2 regions of the Anaerostipes sp. 494a genome follow, and region 2 is predicted to be linked to the other one. Evidence: predicted binding sites of a transcription regulator. Region 2 holds the regulator's gene; the other holds the start of a gene.

Region 1 (8,973 bases), 140 kb from region 2:
CAGAATAGAAAGTTATGTGTCGCATTATGTAATGATTTATTTGTCGATTATTCAGTTGAAAAGAATATTATGCAGATGCTTTTTCAAGCAGGTCTTGGAGAGGCTATGAAAGGAGTCCCATTTAAGAATGAAAGAGAGCTTAAAATGGGACTTTCTAATATCGATAAGTTTTTGGTGGCACAGGGAATAGAAATTAGTGTCAGAGAAAATATATTAGAAGTTATGCGATTGGCATTTATGGATAAGGAAGTCAATTCTAATGTCAAGAGTGCATATCAGCCTGTAATTTCTAAAAACTTTAATGATTCACATTTTAAGATGACATTGCCAGTGATTAAAGAATTTACAGACAGAGTGGATGCATCATTTAAATTCATATATGTCAACAAGGGTGAAGAGGTAGACACAGTATTAGAAAAGTGTATTATAACTGATAAATTCGGGAAAATCCATTCTTCAAGGATGGATTATGAATTATTAACACATAATAAGTCAAAGAATGTAACAATCAGTATTCCTGTAGAAGATAAAAAGATATATTTTGCTGGAGCAAATATTGAATTTATATTTTTATGCAGTAATCATAAAATGATTACAACTTCGTACAAGATTAATAATTCTAAAATAAGTATGTTGAATCAGGTAGCAATTTGTCAGATGACGGAAGCAGAATATAATAGAACGATTGATATTGTCGGTTTACTTCTTAAGACAATGGATAGTGTGGTTAAGCCAGTGATAAAGACAATAGCAGAGAGCAGTACTTACTCAGCAACGAATGAGCAACCAGCTTATACATCTTCGGATATTAAGGAATATTCCGATGCATTGAGAAGAGAAATTCACTATCTCAAGCTTGGTAAAGGTAAGAGATATAAGATTGTAAATGGTGTTAAACTGAATAGAAGTGATAAAGGAATCTATACTTATTCATTTGAGATGGAGACTGAATTGCATCTGCCAGATGATGCACCTATCGTTGTGGAAACTTCTGGTGGTCTTAGGGCTGTCGGAACCGTACTCTTATGTGAAGATTTTCAGATGACTTTATTATTGGATAGCGATCTGAATGATAAAGTAAGTTCTGCTCATTTGATGGTAGAACCATGGAAATTGCTTGAAGCCTTAAATAAGAGAATGACTTCTCTTAATCCAAATGTCAATAAACTCGCAATTAAAATTATGGAACAAGGACCTGCTTTATCAACTGATACAGATATTGCAGGTGTACCAAAAGGACAGGATGCAGTAGAAAGAAAATTGGAGACAGATGATATCGTGACAGTATGGGGACCTCCAGGAACTGGTAAAACATATACTATGGCGAAGATTGCAAAGAAGTATATTGCAAAGAATAAGTCAGTACTTATTGTGTCTCATAGTAATGTATCAGTGGATGGTGTAATCAAAAAAGTCGTGGGAATGCTTAATACAGACATGCAGTCATATCTTGAAGATGGAAAAATTTTGCGTTTTGGTTATGTAAGAGATGATGAACTTTCGCAGAATTCGTATGCTACTTCATTCAATTATACACTCAGTAAGAGCGATAGTTATGCGAGGCAGCTTGAACATTTGAATGCCAAAAGAGATGAACTTCGTGCTCAGAATAGTACAAAGTCAAGAGAGTACAATAACATTGAGCTTAAAATAAAGGATCTTCGTAGTGAGATAAGAAAAGAAGAGAGAAAATATGTGCAGAGAGCACAGGTGATTGGAACGACAATTTCAAGAGCAACGGTTGATCCGATGTTTGAGAAAAGACAGTTTGACCTTGTAATGTTTGATGAGGTCTCAATGGCATATGTACCACAGGTGATCTCGGCAGCGGCACTTGCCAGAGAAAAATTTATGTGTGTAGGTGACTTTAGGCAGCTTGCACCGATTTCGCAGTGTCCGGATGCGCATGTGTTACAGGTAGATATATTCTCATACTTGCAGATTGTGGATGGCAAGGGAAATATGTACTGGCACCCTTGGCTTGTCATGCTTAATGAACAAAGACGTATGGCACCAGCAATTTCAGAGTTCCCTAATAAATTCATTTATAACAAGCTGTTGAAAAATCATCCAAGTGTATTACATAAAGAGGATGCCGTTATTAAGAGTGAACCATTACCAGGAGATGCAATGAATCTTGTTAACCTTGCAGGAACATATTGTGCAGCTGATAAGAATACCGATGGTTCCAGATTTAATATCCTAAGTGCAATTATATCTTTTTCAACTGCGGTGAAGGCAGAACAAAATAACATAGAAGCAGTCGGAATTATTACTCCTTACGCAGCACAAACCAGATTAATAAGGGCAATGATTAAAGATTATTATACAAAGGGAACAACAATAGTAAGCTGCGCAACAGTTCATCAGTTCCAAGGTTCTGAATCAGATGTTATTGTGTTTGATGCAGTTGAGAGTTACCCAAAGAGTGCAGTTGGCTATTTGATGGGAAAAAATCCTAATCAGGTCGTTCGATTGATTAATGTAGCTATCACACGAGGTAAGGGAAAGGTGATAACAGTTGCAAACGAAAGATTTTGGGGGAATGTATTCAAGGGTACGAACCACGTATTCTATAAATTGCTACAGCATATAAAGAATGGAAAACATCATGTGATTGAGAACTATGATAAAACTCTTCAGCCATATATTGAGTCGATAACTCCGGACAGGATGATTAATATATTTATGAATGAACAGGATGCTATTTCTATGTTCGAGCAGGATATGAGGAAGGCAAAATGGCAAGTTGTAATATCTCTTCCTAGTGGAGAATTGAGAGAAACGGAAAATCAGATTTTTGAAATGTTGGATGATGCAGACAGTAGGGGAATTGATATTCTGATGAAGTCCAATGAGTACGCAAATCTTCCGAAACAGTGGAAAGAGTATTGCTGGGGAACAGAGAATGCGACATTCCCATTGATTATAATTGATGATGAGCTTGCATGGTATGGACTTCCTACAGCAAAATGGAAATTCCAAGTGGACAAGACTACTTCAATGATGACTGTTGTACATACTATGGTTAGAATCAAAGGAAAGAATACTATTGAGATGATTAAGGCACTGACAGAATTAGAAACTATTGTAGTAGGTCAGAATACAAAAAAACTAGTAAAGAAAAAGGGAATATTAGTTACAAAACCTATGGTAGCAAGTAGCGGTGGAAGTGTTGATAGTGGCTCAATGGCAAATTATGGACTTGGAAAATTTGTCGAAGAAAAAGAATTTTGCCCTGCATGTAAGAGTCATATGGTGCTTGCAAAAAATGTAAGGGGAACGGCATATCTGAAATGCTCCAATAAAGCTTGTAAAGAGACAAAATATCTTACGGTTGATTTAATGAATTGGTATATTAATTCACATAATGTAAAATGTCCGAAAAAAGATGGTGGCGAGTTAAAAGGTGGTTTAGGCAAGTATGGACCATATATCAGATGTAATTGCGGACACTTTTTGAAGCCAGATGAGATTTAGCGGAAGGCGGTAGGCTATGCTTGAGATTATTTTATATGTAGTAGGATTTTTTATCAGTACTATCCTTTTTGCAATAGCTGTTATTTAAAGTACGTAAAAATCATAATCAGGGAAGTTTCGCAATATGGGTTGGAACTAGAGCGATTATTGTAATTTGCGTAATTGGCTTAATGACTAAGAACATCAATTATTTTGCAGCATTACTGGGATTTGTTGTAGGTGATGAAGTAGGTAAGCAGGTTGGTTGGTAATAGAAATCGCTTATATGGAAAGCAGGTGACAATATGGTGGAAAATAATAAATTACCAGATACACTCTGGCACATGGTATCTGTTCTTTGAGAAAAATTCAAAAACTCTGTAGAAACCATATCCGATATATGTATCTTCTCGATGGTATGAAGGCAACTTCAGTCGAAATGAACTGACAGAATCAATAGAACTGATTTTTATGGATGTGAATGCATATATTTTGGAAAAGGATTATGTTGACTTAGATTATGCCTATATTGATAGGAAAAAATCGAAGCTAATGTAAACCACTATACCTGAGTATGGAACAGATTCTGTACAAAGAACCGAGAAAAAGTCTTTCACAAGATATCTCATTTGATCTATGTCATGAAGCTACTTTTGTTTTTGGCTGTGACCACAGAAAAAGCATTCAGCTGTATAAGAATAAATATGGAAGAACCGAAGAAATCTATGAATGAGAATCGTGCGAACGTTCTTTACATAAAAGAGAATGCAGCCCTAAGACATCAGGCAACAGAACGATTCGTATGAATCAGGAACTTACTTCTATTTATCAGGAAGTAATTATGAATCTTGAATCTGTATATGGGGTATTTTTAAGAATGAATCGCAGTATACAAGCGGAGGGAACATTTGGTGTTTTAAAATGGAATAAGTCTTACAAAAGATTATTTCGCAGAGGAAAGAAAAACGTAATTCTGGAACTTACACTGATTTCTCGTGGTTTTAATCGTTATAAATATCATAATAAAAAGTAACGTAAAGAATCAGTTGCTTAAAATCAAAGTATTATCCATACAGGTTCATTAAGTGCCCTTTTTTTGTTAGGAGAATCAGCATTTACCTTTTACAATTATATTTCTTGATATCCCGAAACTAAGCGCTTTCGATAACTAAAATGTTGACTGTACGTTACGTGCAGTTATAACATGAAGGAGAGAATAATATGAATGCGAAGACATTGAGTAAGATATGTAAAAAACTATGTGTGACAATACTGAATTGATTAAATCAATGTCTGAGTTGATAGGTGAAAGTTAATATTGTAATATATACATAAATGATAAATCGGAAGAATGCATTGTAAATTTCGTTCGGAAAGTTAAGGATGAATTAAGGGAAGGAGACTAAAGAAAATGAAAGTACATGATTGGATATCAAAGAAAATAGTGAAGAAAGTTCTAATGGTGATAGTTTGTCTGGTAATAGCATTACTATCAATATTTGTAGTTGCAAAATACACAACAAATCCGGAGAGTTACAAGAATACAATTCAGTCAATTGATGAGAAAAAGGCAACGGTAATGGGAGTGACCGCCACAGCGGCAGCGGTGTCAACAGGTCTGGCTGCTATACCGGGAGATGCGACAACTCCAATTGCAAATCAGATTATGGATATCAGTTCGTATCTGTTGATTGTGGTGTGTGCATTAGTACTAGAAAAATCGTTGCTGACAGTATTGGGGTTTTTAGCATTTAAAATTTTGGTTCCATTTGCTTGTGTATTGTTCGCTATTTCAATCTTTACAAAGCGCTCATTACTAAAAGTGTTAGGGATAAAATTTGTGGTATTTGCATTTGTGATTGCAACTATTATCCCGTTTAGTTTAAAGATTAGTGATATGATATATGAAACAAATGAGACTATGTTGACGGAGCTGACAGAGAAAACTAAAGAGATAGAAAAGTCAAAGAAGGAAGAGAAAGAAAGTAAAAAATGGTGGGAGATTTTTACCGATAAAATTGAAAAGGGAGCATCAGATGCCAGTGAAAAAGCAAAACAGATTTTGAATAGTTTTATTGATACAATGGCTTTATTTATAATTGCATATTGTGCAATTCCAGTTATTGTATTTCTAGTAGTGATTTGGTTTGTCAAGTTTCTGTTCAATATAACAATTCCAGTTCCTTTGAAGGGAAAAATGCAAGGATTAAACAAAATAGAAAAAGAAAATCTATGTAAAGAAAACTAATATAAGTTTTTTTCTTCTTGATAATGCTTAAGTTGAATTGGAAATAAACAGATAACAATTCCGTATTCAAGCAAGCATTTTTAACAAAGAAATCATGTTGATGTTGAAGTTGTGATAATGTATTAACTGGCGGATTTTGCTTTTAATGAATGAAAAAAATTTAATATCATGAAACGATTGAAACCTTTGTGCCTGGTAGAAATTAGCGGATGCAGGGGTTTTATTTTATGTATTTTCGTTGAATTGTGGACTCGCGAAAAAAACATTTCTTTTTATGGAAGAGTGGGAAATGTAGCTTGCTTTTCTAATATAAAAGTCTTTGACTGCACGTAATGTGCAGTTATAGAGTGGAAATGGAAGATATGGATTATATGAAAATACGGGAAATCTGTGAAACACTTGAGATATCCAGGAGAGCGCTTCAAGGATATGAGAAAGCAGGACTTGTAACTACGACAGGTCGAAATAAGTATGGACATTTATTTTATGATGATACTGCTAAATTGAGAATTACACCAATAAAGTTTTATCAACAGTTAGGATTTACAATTAAAGAAATCACAGTCATCATTGATGCATCAAGCATTGTGATAAATGCCGCTCTCGAACAAAAAGTGGAGAAATTGAGACAAGAGAAGGAAGAAATAAATGATCTAATTGATAGGGTAAATCAAATGATTGATAGATTGACGAACGAAAATAGCAGAAAAAAAGAGCTGGAAAAACTTGATTGACTGACAATGTTTGCTTTATGAGTATCGTTTTTTATATTTACTACACCATTACTACACCATTTTTTGAGATTTTCATGTAATGATATGTAATGATATATAACGATATGTAAAGATATAAATATTTTTCTTTTTAGCAGGTTGTGTTATTTTTAACAATGTGCTAAAATAAAATTGTTATTTTTAATACTGAAAGGAGTTTCAACATGATTTATTCACATGAAGTAGAACAAATGTGTACAGTAGCTCAGGGTGTAAACCATGGAGCTGCACCAATTCCTGAAGAAGCAAAATGGGTGAAAGCAAAAGATGTAACTGACATCTCAGGATTGACACATGGTATTGGTTGGTGTGCACCTCAGCAGGGAGGATGTAAATTAACTCTTAACGTTAAAGAAGGTATCATTCAGGAAGCATTAGTAGAAACAATCGGATGTTCAGGAATGACACATTCAGCTGCTATGGCATCTGAAATCTTACCAGGAAGAACAATCTTAGAAGCATTAAATACAGACTTAGTTTGTGATGCTATCAATACAGCAATGAGAGAATTATTCTTACAGATCGTATACGGAAGAACTCAGAGTGCATTCTCTGAAGAAGGACTTCCAATTGGTGCTGGACTTGAAGACTTAGGTAAAGGATTAAGATCTCAGGTTGGTACAATGTACGGAACACTCAAAAAAGGTCCTCGTTACCTTGAAATGGCTGAAGGATACGTTACAGGTATTGCTCTTGATGCTGACGATGAAATTATTGGATACCAGTTTATTAACTTTGGTAGAATGATGGACTTCATCAAAGCTGGAGACGATGCTCAGACAGCAATGGACAAGGCCAAAGGTCAGTATGGACGCGTTGATGACGCTGTTAAGATTATTGATCCAAGAAAGGAATAGGAGGTAGCGAATAATGGCTTTATTTGAATCATATGAAAGAAGAGAAAAACAGATTCTTGCTGTTTTAAAAGAGTATGGAATCAATTCTATCGAAGAAGCTGCTGAAATTACAAAAGCTGCTGGATTAGATGTTTATGCTCAGGTTGAAGGAATTCAGCCAATCTGTTTCGAAAATGCAAAATGGGCTTACACAGTAGGTGCTGCTATCGCAATCAAAAAAGATTGTAGAAGAGCTGCAGATGCTGCTGCTGCTATCGGTGAAGGTCTTCAGGCTTTCTGTATTCCTGGATCTGTAGCTGACCAGCGTAAAGTAGGTCTTGGACATGGTAACTTAGGAAAGATGCTTCTTGAAGAAGAAACAGAATGTTTTGCATTCTTAGCAGGACATGAATCTTTCGCAGCTGCTGAAGGAGCTATCGGAATCGCTGAAAAAGCTAACAAAGTTCGTCAGAAACCTTTAAGAGTTATCTTAAACGGATTAGGAAAAGATGCTGCTCAGATCATTTCCAGAATTAACGGATTTACATATGTTGAAACTGAAATGGACTACTACACAGGAGAAGTTAAAGAAGTATTCAGAAAATCTTATTCTGAAGGATTAAGAGCTAAGGTTAACTGCTATGGTGCTAATGATGTAACAGAAGGTGTTGCAATCATGCACAAAGAAGGTGTAGACGTATCTATCACAGGTAACTCTACAAACCCAACTCGTTTCCAGCACCCAGTTGCAGGTACATACAAAAAAGAATGTATCGAACAGGGTAAAAAATACTTCTCTGTAGCTTCTGGTGGTGGTACAGGACGTACACTTCATCCAGATAACATGGCTGCAGGACCAGCTTCTTACGGAATGACAGATACTATGGGACGTATGCATAGTGATGCTCAGTTCGCAGGATCTTCTTCAGTACCAGCCCATGTAGAAATGATGGGATTAATCGGTATGGGTAACAACCCAATGGTTGGTGCTACAGTAGCTGTTGCAGTATCCATTGAAGAAGCTGCTAAAGCAGGTAAATTCTAAGAAACCGCTAAAATTCGTGGTTTTTTTGGAACGATAAAAGTAGTAAAAAGTAGCGAAAAGTAGATCGTTACTACAACATTGCTACAACTCGTTGCTACAAGTGAATAAACAAAAAAAGAGTTAAGAATGTATATCATATCTTAGCTCTTTTTTTTGTATAAATTTATGTGATTTTCATGATTTCTGCCATTAAGCATTCTGGCTTCCTTTTAGTGAAGGTGCAAAAAATACACCCTATCCATTTGTAATTTGTGTAGGATGTATGATATAATTCTAGTTGCGAAGTAGGACTATATCAACATCCTTGGTTGATAGGTTCCGTCGCCCAGCTATGCTGGGTGGTTTTTTATTTTGATTTATTAACTTTTGCAGAAAAACAAGTTAATAACAAACCTTACATGCTCGCTTTTTAGGGCATTTAGATTTTGAACAGCTATAAATTGTACGAGAACGACTCAATGTAGGACAATTTTTAGTACAATGATACACGGATCCGTTTGGTACCCAATAAACAGTTCCACCCTTGTTAGATTTCTTAGCTGAAGAAGACTTCTTTTTTGCAGATACTTTAATTGTGCATGTTGCTTTTTTGCCAGATTTCATCGTAACTGT
Region 2 (8,973 bases):
TTTAAAATCACGTTCCAGAGGATATGCCTCTCTGGATTATGAAATGAAGGGTTATGAAACAGCCAGACTGGTGAAATTGGATATTCTCATAAATAAAGAAGAAGTGGATGCTTTATCTTTTATTGTTCACGAAGATACTGCTTATGAACGTGGAAGAAAGATGTGTTCAAAATTAAAAGAAGAAATACCAAGACATTTATTTGAAATACCTATTCAGGCAGCTATTGGAAGCAAAATTATTGCCCGTGAAACGGTGAAGGCAATGAGAAAAGACGTTCTTGCAAAATGTTATGGAGGAGATATTTCAAGAAAAAGAAAGCTGTTGGAAAAACAGAAGAAAGGAAAGAAGAGAATGCGTCAGGTTGGAAGTGTAGAAATTCCACAGGAAGCATTTATGAGTGTGTTAAAACTGGATGAAGACTAAAGAATTGGAATTATATGTTCATATTCCTTTTTGTATACAAAAATGCAATTATTGTGATTTTTGTTCTTTTCAGGCATCAGAAACTACAGTCAAGTTATATATGGAAAAGCTTTATCAGGAACTGGAACAATGGGGCAATCATTTGGACGGCGACAGAAAGATTTCTACAATTTTTATTGGAGGAGGGACCCCATCTTCCATTGATGCAGTTTATATTCAGAAATTGTGTCAGATTATCAGACAATCCTTTTCTGTCATGGAAAATGCAGAAGTTACCATAGAAGCTAATCCAGGAACGGTAGATGCTGAAAAATTAAGAATGTATTATGATGCGGGAATTAGTAGAATCAGTTTTGGACTTCAAAGTACAAGGCAGGAAGAACTTTCTTATCTTGGAAGAATTCATACTTATGAGGAGTTTCTTGAAAGCTATTATGATGCACGAAAAGCCGGGTTTGAGAATATTAATGTAGATCTGATGAGTGCAATTCCAAAACAAACGATAAAATCTTATGAGGAAACACTTAGAAATGTAGCAGAATTGAAGCCTGAGCATATTTCTGCATATAGTCTGATCATTGAAGAGGGAACAAGGTTTGCACAAGATGAATCTATTGGATTATATTTGCCGTCAGAAGAAGACGAAGTTTCCATGTACAAGATGACTGGAGAAATTCTTGTAGAGTATGGTTATGAAAAGTATGAGATATCTAACTATGCCAAGCCGGGCTATGAGTGTATACATAATCTGGGTTACTGGTCACAGATTCCTTATCTGGGAGTAGGACTTAATGCAGCTTCATATCTGGATGAAAAACGTTTTGAAAATTCTTTTTCTATGAATGAATATCTGGCAACCGATTATTTTCCAAAAGTGTTTGAAGAAACCAAACCCTTAACCTTGGAAGCACAAATAGAAGAATTTATGTTTTTGGGGCTTCGTAAAACCAAAGGGGTATCAAGAACAGAATTTAGGCAAAAATTCCATCAGCCTATGAATTATTTTTATAGGAATGTAATAGAGAAAGCCATAGGCTGCGGATGGATGAAAGAAAAGGATGATATGTTATCATTGACGGAAAAAGGAATTCTTATCAGCAATCAGGTATTGTGTGAATTCCTGTTATAGGTCTAATAATTTTTTTAGATTGATTTTCCCCCAGCCCTGATGGTGTCTGGGGGTTTTTAATTGGTCGCAATTGTTTTTTAATTTTAGTTTTGCGTCTTTATTGGTGTAATATGGATATTTTTCGATTAAAAGTGCCATTGCACCGGAAACCACAGGGGTTGCCATTGAAGTACCGCTTTTTATAGTGTAGTGGTTGTTGATACTGCAGGAATAAATATTTGTTCCTGGTGCTACAACATCAGGTTTCATAACACAAGAACGAGTTGGTCCTCTTCCGGAATAGTGACTGGAAAAACGGTAATTACCTATGATTTTCATAAAGTCATCGCTGGAACCAACGGTGATGATTTTTCTGCTGTTTCCGGGAATAGAGATACTCTGAGGACCTGGACCGTGATTGCCTCCGGCAATACAAACGATAAGACCATCATCCCATAATTGATCCACATAGCGAAGAATCTCTCTGGAAGATTCATCTTCGTTGGTTTGCGCAGTGCCTATGGAGATGTTTACGATTCGAATATCATAACTCTGATAGTTTGTATGAATCCAATCCAGACCGCGGATAAAAGCGGATGGAATACCATTTCCAAAAGAATTTAAAACTTTTAATGAGATAATGTGTGATTTCGGAGCAATCCCAAGAATATCATTGCCATAAGGACAGGAAGAAGCTGCTATTCCGGTAATATGAGTACCATGTCCATTGTCGTCATAGTATTTGGTTTTATGATTAACAAAGTCAATAAATGCAGCAATACGATGATCAGCTGGAGCAAAGTCTTTATGGGGAAAAAGACCGGTATCCAGAAAAGCAATACCGATTCCTTTTCCCATAAGACCCTGTTTATGAGCAAGATCTGCATGAATTTGTTCTGAGATGGATTGTAACATAGATTTCTCCCTACTGTTATATTATAGAATACGTACAGCAGAGAAAAAGGATACATCAGATGTGGGGTGAGAAAATTAATTAAAACCGATAAATTTTCTCGCGGCTTTGTATATACCAATGGTTGTTTTTCTTCCGCCTCTTCCTGGAAGATTTACTGCATAGCCAACAATGCTGTGGCGAATTTTACGATAAAGAGATTTATCTTTATCATATAGATATTTCCATAATTCTTTCTTCATCTGAATATGCTCCGGCTTGCCTGATTTCAAGGCAATAATAGAAGAAATACACATGATGATAGACAGATAATGCCGCATATAACGGGCAAGAGGTTTGGTGGTGATGTTGAAACCAGCCATATAATCAATCATGATTTTTGTAACTAAAAACTGCTGATCGATTCTCTTAATCATATTTATTTCGTTTACAGACTGATCATCTCGACCGATAAAATAGCGGTAGAAATTTACATCCAGATAATACATGTTTTTTACATATGGAAGTGGTTTATATACATAAATGTTGTCAACATAAAATGTATGTTCTGGAAGTTTTAGCTGGCATTCCCGAAGCAGTGCTGTACGATAAATAACAGAATGCATAAGAATATACTGTCCAATAGGAAATCGTTTTACATCATTCCAGCAGAATACTTTATTGTGAGGAATGGCATGACGATAATGGATAACAGTTTTTTTTCTGGCACCCTGTTTTTCGTAAACATAGTTTGCAAGAAGCATGTCAAGAACAGTTCCTTTTTCATAGAAACTAGATAAAGTATCCATGATTTTGTCATAGGCTGCCTGATTAACCCAGTCATCGCTGTCTACAACTTTTAAGTATATGCCGGTGGCATTGGCAATTCCGGCATTGACTGCGCCGCCGTGTCCTTTATTCTCCTGGTGGATGGCACGGCAAATAGTAGGATATTTTCTCTGATATTCATCTGCAATTGCTGCAGTATGATCAGAAGAACCATCATTAACGATTAAAATTTCAACATTTTCGCCACCTGGTAAAAGTGTGTCAATGCAGTGACGCATATATTCCTGAGAGTTATAGCAAGGTACTACAAAGGATAATAATTTCATGATAACCTCCATATAATTATTATGATTTCTCTAATTATACCCCTTTTTACAAAATTAGCAAAGGGTTTCCCATTCTTCATACAATTCTTCCAGAGAATCAGTAATAGAAGCCTGCTCATTACCGAGCTCCATTAGTTTTGCAACATCTGTAGCAATTTCTGGCAGTGCCATTTGTTCTTCAATCTCAGACTGGCGTTCTTCTAGCTGTGTGATTTGTTCTTCGACTTTTTTTAGGCGATTTTCCTTTTTCCGCTGTTTTGCCTGAAGTTCTTTCTGCTGCTGCCAGTCAAGCTTGGATTCCGTGATTTCTTCTGCCGGGTTATTATCTGCAGTAATAATGGCTTCTTTTTCTTTTTGTTTTAAATAATCCTGATAATTACCAGTATAAGATGTCAATCCGCTATCAGAAATTTCAAGAATACGGGTAGATGTTTTGTTAATAAAATAGCGATCATGAGAAACGTAAAAAATTGTTCCTGTATAAGCGTTCATGGCAGATTCCAATATTTCTTTTGAATGGATATCCAAATGGTTTGTAGGCTCGTCCAGAATCAGAAAATTGGCATGAGAAAGCATTAGTTTTGCCAGAGATACACGCCCTTTTTCTCCTCCGCTTAAAGAAGATATCGGTCGAAAAACATCTTCTCCATAAAACAGAAATGCTGCCAGAGTATTTCGTATTTTTGTATTTGTAAGGTCTGGATATGAGTCGGATATTTCATCAAAAATTGTTTTTGAATCGTCCAGGTTATCTTGAGCCTGGTCATAATATCCGATAGATACACCAGCCCCAAGCTGAATCAGACCACTGTTTTTACTGATCTTTTTACATATGATTTTCAATAATGTTGTTTTTCCAGTACCATTTGGTCCGATCAGAGCAACACGTTCACCTCTAAAAATATTACAGCTGATATGATCAAACAGAGGCTTTGAGCCGAATGATTTTTTCACATCTTTTAATGTCAGAACATCATTACCGCTGATTACTTCAGGTTCAATGATAAGACGCATATCAGAATTATATTCCATTGGTTTCTCAAGAATTTCCATCTTATTTAAGGCTTTTTCGCGACTTTCAGCACGTCGAATGGATTTTTCGCGATTAAATTGCTTTAGTTTTTTGATAACTTCCTGCTGGTGTTTAATTTCCTGCTGCTGATTTTCATATTCCTTTTGGCGGATAGCTTTGATCTGATCTCGTTTTTGAATAAATTGAGAATAATTTCCATCAAAAAGCATAGATTTTCCCAGTTCGATTTCCATAACTTTGTTGACAATCTTGTCAAGAAAATAGCGGTCATGGGATACGATAATCACCGCTCCGTTATAATGGGACAGGTAATTTTCCAGCCATCGAATGGATTCTACATCCAGATGATTGGTAGGCTCGTCCAGTAATAAAACATCAGGATTTTTCAATAGAAGTTTTCCGAGGGCTACACGTGTCATTTGCCCTCCTGATAATGTACTGATCTGTTTCTGGAAATCTTCTTCACAAAATCCAAGTCCTTTTAAAATCCCGGTAATTTCACTTTTGTATGCAAATCCATTTAACTGTTCAAAACGATGGGTGGCATTGGTATATTGTTTCATTTTCTGCTCAAGTTCTTCACCACTTAAATGTTGCATTTCGTGTTCGCATGTTCGCATTTCATGGTCCAGTTCAATTATTTCCTGCTTTACGGAAAGCAGTTCATCAAAGATTGTATGGTGAAAGCTATGATTCTGATGCTGTGCCAGATATCCTAGAGATGTATCTTTTTTCATGGATACTTCTCCGTCATCTGCACTTATTTCTCCAACGAGAATTTTTAATAATGTGGATTTTCCTGCACCGTTATATCCGATAATCGCCAGTCGGTCATTTTCATTTAAGTGGAATGAAATATTCTGTAAAACAGGTTTTTCGACAAATGTTTTACAAATATTCTGGCATGATAAAATCATAAGTCAATAACTCCTTCTATTATATAAAATATTATTTTCAATGAAGACACTAGAATTCAGAATATCATATTTTCATATAAAATGGAATAATTTTCATTTGGAAACTAATGAGAAAGATTGACAGTTATTAGACAATCTTATATAATTAAAATAGAAATAAAGTTTGGAGGAAATAAAATGGGAAATACAAATAAAAATATTTCATCAGCTGTAATAAAACGTCTTCCAAGATATTTCCGATATCTTGGTGCATTAAAGGCAAAAAATATTACCAGAATTTCTTCTAAGGAACTGAGTGAACGTATGATGGTAACAGCATCTCAGATACGCCAGGATTTAAATAATTTTGGAGGATTTGGACAACAGGGCTACGGATATAATGTGGAAAATCTGTACACCGAAATTGGAAAAATTTTAGGGCTGGATAAGAGAAATGATATGATCATTGTCGGAGCAGGAAACCTGGGACAGGCCCTTGCGAATTATCAGTCATTCAATGAAGATTATGGATACAAAGTAATGGCGTTATTTGATGTCAATCCAAAACTGATAGGTATTTCTGTTCGTGGAGTTAAAGTGCTGGATATTGATGATATGGAAGATTATATCAAACACCATAATATCAAGATTGCAGCATTGACACTTCCAAAAGACCAGGCTCCAAGTATAGCTAAAAAGATGGTTGAATGGGGTATTCGAGGATTTTGGAACTTCGCTCCAGTGGATTTGCATCTTCCGGAAAATGTTACAGTAGAAAATGTACATCTTGCTGAAAGTTTAATGACATTGACTTACAATATACATAATCGGGAAGAGAATGGAGAGTAAGAAAGATGATTGTCGGGATAGGAACAGATCTGGTAGAAATCAGCAGGATTCAGAAAATGATCTCAAGGCATAAAACTCTGAATCGAATATTTACGACAAATGAATTATCCGATGCAAATAATAATGCTACGACTTTAGCTGGTAATTTTGCTGTAAAGGAAGCCGTTTCCAAAGTATTTGGGACCGGCTTTTTCGGTGTAGAAGCAAATGAGATAGAAGTACTTAGAGATCATAAAGGTAAACCATATGTAAAATTGTATGGACAGGCAGAAAAAATGGCGGAAAATCTTAAAATTGAAAAAATTCATATTTCCATTACAAATACAGGGAAATATACACAGGCATTTGCGATAGGAGAGTGCTTATGAAATATGTTTTGACAAATAAAGAAATGCAGGATATTGATAGAAAAACTATTGATCAAATAGGAATTCCGGGCTTAGTGTTAATGGAGAGAGCTTCAGAGGCTGTGGCAAATGTGGTGAAAGAATATGCGAAAAAAGAAAGTCGTATTTTGATAATTGCAGGTACAGGAAATAATGGAGGAGATGCACTGGCTGCGGCAAGGATTCTCCTTGAACAGAAATATAGGATAGATTTTACTATTGTTGGAAATGTAGAAAAGGCTTCAAAAGATTTAAAACTGCAACTTTCAATTTTAGAAAATCTAGGATTTTATCCTGTTGATGATGTGAAATATGAAAAATATGATTTTTTGGTTGAAGGAATCTTTGGTGTGGGTCTATCAAGAGAAGTAGGAGGCATTTTCAAAGAGGTAATTCAACAGATTAATCAGTCTGGAAAGAAAGTTATTTCCATTGATATTCCTTCTGGAATCAGCGGAGACAGCGGGAAAGTTCTTGGCTGTGCAGTGAATGCTGATGTAACAGTGACATTTGGAGGATTAAAAAGAGGTCATTTGCTGTATCCGGGCAAAGATTATTGTGGTATTACAAAACTGGTATCTATTGGATTTCATGATCAGACCATACAAGAATATGCAAGTGCCTTTACATTTGCGGATGAAAGGAATATAATGCCGCCGAGGGCCAATGATTCCAATAAAGGAACTTATGGTAAAATCCTTATGATAACAGGTAATGAAACCATGTCAGGAGCAGCGGCTTTTGCAGGAGAAGCTGCTTTAAGAATGGGAGCCGGACTGGTAAAGATTCTTTCTGACGAATCAAACCGAGGAATATTACAAACAAGGCTGCCAGAGTGCCTTTTTGGAACAAGAAACCAGCTGAAAGAATCTTTGGAATGGTGTGACTGTATTTTGTTTGGACCGGGAATCGGGGTATCAGAACAGACCAGAGATATGCTACAGTATATAATGGAGCATGGGAAAAAGCCATTGATCATCGATGCAGATGGGTTGAATACTATCAGCAGGTATCAAATGGATGTACAATATGAATACGGTCTTATTTTGACACCTCATCTTATGGAAGGTGCCAGACTGTTGTCAAAGCCGCTGGAAGAAATAAAAAAAGATATCTGTCAGGCAGCAGAGGACATTGCCCGAAAGTACCATGGAACGGCTGTGTTAAAAGATGCAGCAACAGTAGTGACAGAAAAATCTCATTTGCTATATATCAATCAAAGTGGAAATCATGGAATGGCAACAGGCGGAAGCGGAGATGTTCTGGCTGGAATGATTGCCGGGCTTCTTGGTTCTGGAATGTCTTCCTATGAGGCAGCCATAAAGGGTGTGTATCTTCATGGACTTGCAGGAAATGCCGCAAGAGATGAAAAGGGTCCATATAGCATGATAGCGTCAGATATTTTAAAACACATAAAAGATGTAACAGGAGGAGAATATGAATCAGTATTACCGGGTGCATGCAGTTATCGATCTGGATGCAATCTGCAATAATATAAACGAAGTAAAAAGAGTAATAGGACCAGATGTAAAAGTTATGCCAGTTATTAAAGCTGACGGATATGGACATGGAGCAGTGCCTATTGCAAAAGCCTTAAATGAAATTGGTGTAGATGCATTTGCAGTTGCCATCATTGAAGAAGGAATTACTCTTAGAAATCATGGAATTAAACAGCCTATCGTAATTTTAGGATATACCTCTGAGTATCAATATGGTGCTTTGATTCAATATGAAATCCAGCCAACGGTATTTTGTTATGAAATGGCAGAATCCTTGTCAAAAATAGCAGTTGCACTGGGAAAAGATGCAAAAGTGCATATTAAACTTGATACTGGAATGAATCGCATTGGATTTAAGCCTACAAAAGAATCTCTGGAAACTGTTATAAAGATCTCTAAGCTTCCTAATATTAAAATTGAAGGTATTTTTACACATTTTGCCTGTGCAGATGAAGAAAATAAGGATTCTGCAAAAAAACAAAAAGCTGAATATGATAAATTTATAGGGTGGCTGGAAGAACAGAATATTGATATTCCGGTTAAACATGTTTCCAACAGCGCTTCCATTATTGATATGGATCAGTGGAGAATGGATATGGTACGTTCAGGTATTATTACCTATGGTTTATATCCGTCAGAAGAAGTGGCTAAGGATGTCTTAAATTTAAAACCGGCTATGTCCTTAAAGACACATATTGTACATGTAAAGGAAGTGGAACCTGGTGAAGGAGTCAGCTATAATCATACGTTTATTACAAAAAGAAAAACAAA

What was found. The regulator Rex, encoded in region 2, represses fermentation and respiration genes when NADH is low (regulators of the CRP and FNR family bind a similar motif). The targets are predictions, from matches to a motif close to ATTGTTAANTANTTAACAAT.
Region 1: BHF70_RS02090 (iron-sulfur cluster assembly scaffold protein) is a predicted target of Rex. The motif match lies at 6,579-6,598, and genes of this name have one in related genera.

What each region holds. Positions count from the first base shown of each region.
Region 1 is NZ_MJIF01000001.1:396,677-405,649, reverse strand. Features, by position in the region: gene BHF70_RS02110 (AAA domain-containing protein) at 1-3,480, shown strand, start outside; partial or broken gene BHF70_RS13090 (transposase) at 3,797-4,492, shown strand; gene BHF70_RS02100 (hypothetical protein) at 4,871-5,707, shown strand; gene BHF70_RS13085 (KxYKxGKxW signal peptide domain-containing protein) at 5,953-6,015, shown strand; gene BHF70_RS02095 (MerR family transcriptional regulator) at 6,070-6,441, shown strand; gene BHF70_RS02090 (iron-sulfur cluster assembly scaffold protein) at 6,645-7,337, shown strand; gene BHF70_RS02085 (GGGtGRT protein) at 7,351-8,361, shown strand; gene BHF70_RS02080 (Ig-like domain-containing protein) at 8,743-8,973, opposite strand, start outside.
Region 2 is NZ_MJIF01000001.1:532,267-541,239, reverse strand. Features, by position in the region: gene lepA (translation elongation factor 4) at 1-424, shown strand, start outside; gene hemW (radical SAM family heme chaperone HemW) at 414-1,553, shown strand; gene BHF70_RS02835 (S8 family peptidase) at 1,548-2,447, opposite strand; gene BHF70_RS02830 (glycosyltransferase family 2 protein) at 2,523-3,539, opposite strand; gene BHF70_RS02825 (ABC-F family ATP-binding cassette domain-containing protein) at 3,594-5,489, opposite strand; gene BHF70_RS02820 (redox-sensing transcriptional repressor Rex) at 5,667-6,317, shown strand; gene acpS (holo-ACP synthase) at 6,323-6,685, shown strand; gene BHF70_RS02810 (bifunctional ADP-dependent NAD(P)H-hydrate dehydratase/NAD(P)H-hydrate epimerase) at 6,682-8,196, shown strand; gene alr (alanine racemase) at 8,141-8,973, shown strand, end outside.